DNA from 3 places in the Streptomyces sp. NPDC048514 genome. Region 2 is predicted to be linked to each of the others. Evidence: riboswitches for the same ligand, from Rfam matches in the RefSeq annotation. Region 2 holds a riboswitch; each other region holds the start of a gene.
The links. Region 2 has a riboswitch for cyclic di-AMP ahead of ACGFT2_RS27745 (transglycosylase SLT domain-containing protein). Riboswitches for the same ligand answer to the same signal wherever they lie in the genome.

Region 1 (2,256 bases), on a different contig from region 2:
GCTTCCCGCACGGCCTCGCACCCCTCGCCGACCGGGTGCGCGCCCTCGGCATGCGATTCGGCATCTGGGTCGAGCCCGAGATGGTCAACCCGGACAGCGACCTGTACCGCGCCCACCCCGACTGGGTCCAGTACCAACCGGGACGGAAGCGGACGGAATTCCGCAATCAGCTCGTCCTCAATCTCGCGCGCCCGGACGTCCAGGAGTATCTGTGGGGGCGACTGGACACCCTGCTCTCCAGCACCCCGGTCGACTACGTGAAATGGGACTTCAACCGCTGCTTCACCGACGCGGGCTGGCCGGGCGAGCCGTACCCCCAGCGGCTGTGGATCGACCACGTCCACGCCCTGTACGCCCTGCTGGACCGGTTGCGCGCCGCGCACCCCGAGGTCGCCTTCGAGTCCTGCTCGGGCGGCGGCGGCCGGATCGACCTCGGGGTGATGAGCCGCACCGATCAGGTGTGGACGTCCGACAACACCGATCCGCTGGACCGGCTCGCCATCCAGCACGGCTTCACCCAGATCCACCCCGCCCAGGTCATGGCCGCCTGGGTCACCGACAGCCCGAACACCCAGCTCAACGGCAGGGTCAGCTCGTTGCGATTCCGCTTCGTCAGCGCCATGGCCGGCGTCCTCGGCGTCGGTGGCGACCTCACGCGCTGGAGCGAGGAGGAGCTGACCGAGGCCCGGCGGTGGGTGGAGCTGTACAAGGAGATCCGCCCGGTCGTCCAGCGCGGCGAGCTGTTCCGGCTGCGGCCCCCGGCGGGCGGCTCGAGCGCCGTCCAGTACTCCCTCGGGGACGACGTGGTCGTCCTCGCATGGCTGCAGGCCCAGAGCTACGGCGAACCGGTGCCGGCGGTCCGGCTGCGCGGACTCGACCCCACCGCATCGTATGAATGCCGCGAAACGGGCGAAGTGCTGAGCGGGGCGGTCCTGCTGCACCACGGACTGCGCACCGGTCTGCGGGGTGATCTGGATGCGACGGTTCTCCGATTGAGTCGCATCTAGGTGTTCTGCCCGAATTTGTAGAGCTGGTCATGACTAGATACGGCTGGACATGAAATGAGGGTGTGTGGCGAGGTGGCGCGTGAGGAGCGTCATATCGGTGACCGAGCGTCGCGGATCACGTCCACGTAATTCCGATAAGGAAAAGGGAACTTACCGGAATGCGGGCTCGGTAATTCACGGAGGGTGACGGGGGATTCGGGTCCTCGATCTTCCGGAACGCGAACCCCGGGAATCGGCTGCTTGTTTCCGTACGTCCCGCTCGCTTACGTTCGCCCCCATCCGGACGGAACGCCGAATCCTGCCGCCGCCCGGAATTCCCACACACTTGACCCGTGTCCGGCAGGAGCGGGGGACCCACCAGGTACGACTGCCTGTCCGGTCTCCGCGACAGGCTAGGGGTGAAGCCGTGCACCGCGCGGCCGGGCAACTCCAGCCCGAACCCGACAGCTGACCTCGCAGGCGCCGGAGAGGAATGCGCCATGCCCGCGAAGGGTAAGCACCGACGTCCCAAGACCCCGCGTCTTTCCCGCTCCGTCGCCGTCGCCGGAACCGGTGGCGCCGCACTGGCCCTCCCGCTCTTCGGAGCCGTCGGGGCGCACGCCGCCACTCCGGCACACTCCGTCTCCACGAAGCCCGCGCAGTCCGTTCCGGCCACGGCGAAGAAGTCCGCGCCGCAGCAGGATCCGGCCGTGCACGCCTACACGGTGAAGGCCGGCGACTGCCTCTCGGCGATCGCCGAGAGGCAGCACGTCGGCGGCGGCTGGCACCGGCTCTACGACGACAACCGGCAGGCCGTCGGCGCCGACCCGTCGCTGATCCACCCCGGCCTGAAGCTCACGGTCGGCGGGAAGGCCGCGCAGCACAGCCCCGGGCCGGCCGCCCCGCAGCACGCCTCGGCCGCCCCGGGGCGTGTATCGGCCGCCCCGCAGCCCGCGTCGGCCAAGGCGCAGTCCCCGGCCTCCGCGAAGACCCCCCAGGCGCAGGCGGCCCCGGCTGTCGAGCCGGCCGGCTCCACCGCTCCCGCCACCGCCACCGGCTACACCCTCCCGGTGACCGGCGCCACCGTCGGCACGGGCTATCACGTGGCCGGCAGCATGTGGTCCAGCGGATACCACACCGGCGTCGACTTCGTCGTCCCGGCGGGCACCCCGCTCAAGGCCGTCGCCGCGGGCACGGTCGTCTCCGCCGGCTGGGGCGGCGCCTACGGCAACCAGGTCGTCATCAAGCTCGACGACGGCCTCTACGCCCA
Region 2 (2,256 bases):
CGACCTGGACATCGGCTTCCAGAGCCTGGTCCCGCACGCTCAGCCCGAACGGCCCGACGACGGTCACGAGGGGTCTCCTGTCTGCTGGTGTCTGCTGGCGATTACACGGTTTGTCGATAGGTCGTTGCCATCACTCAAGTCAGCGTATCCGGTCCTCTTTCGATCACCGATAGCGCCCACCGGTCCAGCCCGGGCGGTATCGGATCATGACCGGTATGGTGCTGATCGGCTGATACGAACAGATATCTATCGACTTAACAGCAGTACACACTGCTTGTCGCGAATCCGAAGGTGAGCGGAGTAACGCCGGCCCACAACGGAGGCGTCCACCCTGCCGGCCCCGCGGGCACCCAGGCGCGCTCGAATCGGCTCAATCCGCCCGGATCCGGGCGACGGTCGATCCCCCGCCGCCCCCACTCACCCCCGCCACCCCCCTCTCCACCCCCCTACGCACCCTCTCCGCGGCCGGCGATGAGGCGCGAGAACGGCCGAGGGCGTATCGCGAATTCCACCGGAATCCGACTTCAGGACCGAATCGGCTTAATCCTCCATGTCTGATTTGCTGCATTTTGCTATTTCGTGAATTGGGTCACGTGGAGCAACCACCCCCCTCGCCCCCTCCACCAGCACGGCCATCCCTTCTCCCTTACGTCCTCGGCGAGTTGAGAAGTTGGCAACCGCAAAGGATCAAGTACCCCATACGGCACAGATCAAGGTCAAACAGTGCGTTGTATGAATCAGGCACTTGTTCCCGACATGTGCTCTCGCATACGTTCCGGGCCGTCGGGCGGAGCGCCAAATCCTGCCGCCGCCCGCGTAACCCATCGACGAACTCATTCGCAGGGCAGGAGCGGGGGAACCAGGTAAGTCGCCGGACCGGACGGCATACGTCGCACCGGAACGGCTAGGGGTGAAATCGCACTCTCCGGAGTGCGGCCGGGCACCTCCCCGCCCGAACCCGACAGCTCACCTCGCAGGCGCCGGAGAGGAACTTCCCCATGCCTGCTGCCGCTCAGCCTCGCCGCGTTCGCACCAGCCGTCTCGTCCGCAAGCTCGCCGTCGCCGGCACCGGTGCCGCCGTGCTCGCCCTCCCGCTCATCGGCGCCACCGGCGCCTCCGCGGCCACTCCTGCGGCCGCTCCCACGGCCACCACGCCGTCCACCACGCTCGCCGGATACCCGAACAACCTCGACGGCTGGATCCGCGAGTCGCTCGCGATCATGGCCGAGAAGAAGATCCCGGGCACCTACAACGGCATCCACCGCAACATCATGCGGGAGTCCTCGGGCAACCCCTCGGCCATCAACCTCTGGGACTCCAACGCGGCCAAGGGCATCCCGTCCAAGGGCCTGCTCCAGGTCATCGACCCGACCTTCAACGCGTACCACGTGGCCGGAACGTCGTTCAACGTCTACGACCCGGTCGCCAACATCACCGCCGCCTGCAACTACGCGGCCGCGCGGTACGGGTCGATCGACAACGTGTTCGGCGCGTACTGACCTGCGCGGACCGGCACCCCTCACCCGGCGGACCGGTGCGCACCGGCACCTGACGGACCGGCGCGCACCGGTCACCGGACCGACGGCGAGTCGCTGAAGTGACGGCCGGCCGGTTAGCCGGTTGGCCGGTCTGTCGGCCGGTTGGCCGGTCGCTCGGCTGGTCGGTCGGTCAGTTGGGCGGTCGGTCGGGCGGATGGCCGCTCGGTCGGGCGAACTGTCCGGTCGGCCACTCGGCCGGTCAGCCGGCCGGGAAGACTCTTTCGAGGACGACGGCGATGCCGTCGTCCTCGTTCGACGAGGTGACCTCGTCGGCCACCGCCTTAAGTTCGGGATGGGCGTTGGCCATGGCCACCCCTCGTCCGGCCCAGTGGAACATCGGGATGTCGTTGGGCATGTCCCCGAAGGCCAGGGCCCGTTCGGCGCCGATCCCGAGCCGCTCTGCGGCAAGCGCGAGACCGGTCGCCTTGGTCACCCCGCGCGGCTGGAGTTCCACGGTTCCCGGCCCCGACATGGTGACGGTCGCCAGCGAGTCGACCGCCGCGCGCGCGACGGACGCCAACTCGTCGTCCGACAGGGTGGCGTGGCGCAGCAGCACCTTGCTGATGGGCTCGCACCACAGGTCGTCGCGCCGGGCGACTTGGACCGCCGGCAGCGTCGGGTGCGGCATCAGATACCCGGGTTCGATGAGCGTGAGCCCGTCCACGCCGTCCTGGTCGACGGCCGCGTAGACCTGCCCCACCTCCGCCTCGATCTTGCC
Region 3 (2,256 bases), on a different contig from region 2:
TCGGGTACGCCGGAGCCGGAGCCGTGACCGGGGTGACAGTCAGGGCCGGGGTGACGGTCAGGGCCGGGTACGGCAGCGCGGCGGGCGTCGCGACGCGGGGAGCGGGCGCGCCCCGTCCGTCGTTCTCCCGGGCCGTGTGCCGGAACAGCAACTCGCGCGTGACCGAGAGCTTGCGCTGTACGGCGGCCTTCGCGGCCTTGACGTCGTAGTCCGGGGCGGTGGCCTTGGCGTCCTGATCCAGGGTGGTGGCCTTCGGGGCGCGGTCCGCCGTGGCGGCTCTCGTCGCGCGGTCCGCGACGGGGACGCGAGCGGCGCGTTCCGGGGCGATGGCGGCGGCGGTGGCCCCGGCCTCGGGGCCGGGGGTGCCGGCCCCCGCCGCGGTCACGTCGTACCACGACGCTGCCGTTGCCTGCGTTGCCTGCGTTGCCTGCGTTGCCTGCGTTGCCTGTGTTGCTCCCGCGCTCCGGGCGGCTCTGCCCCGCTCGGCCGCGTTCTTCACGCGCGAGGCGAGCCGGTTCATCACCCTGTTCTGGGCGAAGTGGTCCTGCGGATACCCCGCGAGCAGTGAGGTGGCCGCGTCCGGGTCGGCCGCGAACGGATCCCGCGCCTCGCGCGCCTTGGCGAGCCGGGCCGCGCGCTGGGCCTCCGCCTGGCGGGTCTCATCGGCGCGGGCCCGGTGCCGGGCCGCCGGTTCCTCCTCCGATGGCGCGTCGGCCAGGCGGTACAGCTCGTCGATCTTCTTCTCGATCTCCTCCGGGCTCGGCCTGCCGTCGTCGGCGGGCGCGGCCTCGGCCGTCTGGGACAGGACGGCCACGGAGGTGAGGGCGGCAGTGGCGAGAACGGGGCCGCGCAGGCCCGGTCCAGTGCCGCCGGGGCGCGGCTTGCGGTGCGACGCCAAGGGAGGCGACTCCTTCCAACATGCCGCCTACCGGGTTAGCTGTCGGGTTCGGGCGGGTGCTTCGGAAGGGTTGCCCTACGGCGTCGTCCCGTGCGGGAGTCGGCCGATTCACCCCAGGAACGGTGGGTCCCCGGCTCCGGGCACCGTGCGGGGCGCGCCGGACTCGGCGGAGGCCGTTCGGCCCGGCGAGGTTCGCCGGAGAGGGGTCGTACGGCCTGACGGAAACCTAACCAACTCGTGTGACTCCTGTGAAGGTTGGTGTGCGGTATGTCCGATACATTTCTGTGACCTGGGGGAGGTTTCACACGCCCGTGACCAGGTGCTTCCGCAGCGTGAGGGGATGATCGGTCCCCGGCGGGGCGACGGCCGGCGCTCCGGGACGATGTCCGATAGCGGACTGCGCCCGCGGGCCGTGTTCCGGGGACCGGGACCGGTTGTCGGTGGGGCGCCCTAGACTCGGAGAGCGATGAGCAGCCTCTTTGACGACAGCTTCCTGGCGAACCTCCAAGCCCCACGCGGGCGCGAGGAGGAACCCCCGCCACCCGAGGACGATCACGCTCCGGAGCCGGTTCCGGACGATCTGTTCGGCGGGAAGTTCGACGTGCCCCCGGACCGGGACGCCTACTACCGGGACGGCGCCCCGCGCCCCGTCATCGACGCGGCGGCCCTGCTGGCGGGGCTGAACGACAACCAGCGCGCCGCGGTCGTGCACGCCGGCTCCCCGCTGCTCATCGTCGCCGGCGCCGGCTCCGGCAAGACGCGCGTGCTCACCCACCGCATCGCCCACCTGCTCGCCGAGCGGGGCGTGCACCCCGGCCAGATCCTCGCGATCACCTTCACCAACAAGGCCGCGGGCGAGATGAAGGAGCGCGTCGAGCACCTCGTCGGCCCGCGCGCCAACGCGATGTGGGTGATGACCTTCCACAGCGCCTGTGTGCGGATCCTGCGACGCGAGTCGAAGAAGCTCGGCTTCACCTCCTCGTTCTCGATCTACGACGCGGCCGACAGCAAGCGCCTGATGGCACTGGTCTGCCGCGATCTGGACCTCGACCCCAAGCGCTTCCCGCCCAAGTCCTTCAGCGCCAAGATCAGCAATCTGAAGAACGAGCTGATCGACGAGGAGGACTTCGCCGCCCAGGCCACCGACGGCTTCGAGAAGACCCTCGCCCAGGCCTACGCGATGTACCAGTCGCGGCTGCGCGAGGCGAACGCGCTGGACTTCGACGACCTGATCATGACGACGGTCAACCTGCTGCGCGCCTTCCCGGACGTCGCCGAGCACTACCGTCGCCGCTTCCGCCACGTCCTGGTCGACGAGTACCAGGACACCAACCACGCCCAGTACGCACTGGTGCGCG

Region 1: linked by a shared signal. The riboswitch ahead of ACGFT2_RS04975 (peptidoglycan DD-metalloendopeptidase family protein) and the one ahead of ACGFT2_RS27745 (transglycosylase SLT domain-containing protein) in region 2 are both predicted to bind cyclic di-AMP.
Region 3: linked by a shared signal. The riboswitch ahead of ACGFT2_RS09395 (NlpC/P60 family protein) and the one ahead of ACGFT2_RS27745 (transglycosylase SLT domain-containing protein) in region 2 are both predicted to bind cyclic di-AMP.

The regions. Positions count from the first base shown of each region.
Region 1 is NZ_JBICWT010000002.1:475,274-477,529, reverse strand. It holds gene ACGFT2_RS04980 (alpha-galactosidase) at 1-1,007, shown strand, start outside; cyclic di-AMP (ydaO/yuaA leader) riboswitch at 1,320-1,482, shown strand; gene ACGFT2_RS04975 (peptidoglycan DD-metalloendopeptidase family protein) at 1,487-2,256, shown strand, end outside.
Region 2 is NZ_JBICWT010000013.1:120,765-123,020, reverse strand. It holds gene ACGFT2_RS27750 (polyprenyl synthetase family protein) at 1-67, opposite strand, end outside; cyclic di-AMP (ydaO/yuaA leader) riboswitch at 816-995, shown strand; gene ACGFT2_RS27745 (transglycosylase SLT domain-containing protein) at 999-1,499, shown strand; gene ACGFT2_RS27740 (PT domain-containing protein) at 1,613-1,729, opposite strand; gene ACGFT2_RS27735 (HAD family hydrolase) at 1,738-2,256, opposite strand, start outside.
Region 3 is NZ_JBICWT010000004.1:129,319-131,574, reverse strand. It holds gene ACGFT2_RS09395 (NlpC/P60 family protein) at 1-898, opposite strand, end outside; cyclic di-AMP (ydaO/yuaA leader) riboswitch at 906-1,077, opposite strand; gene pcrA (DNA helicase PcrA) at 1,365-2,256, shown strand, end outside.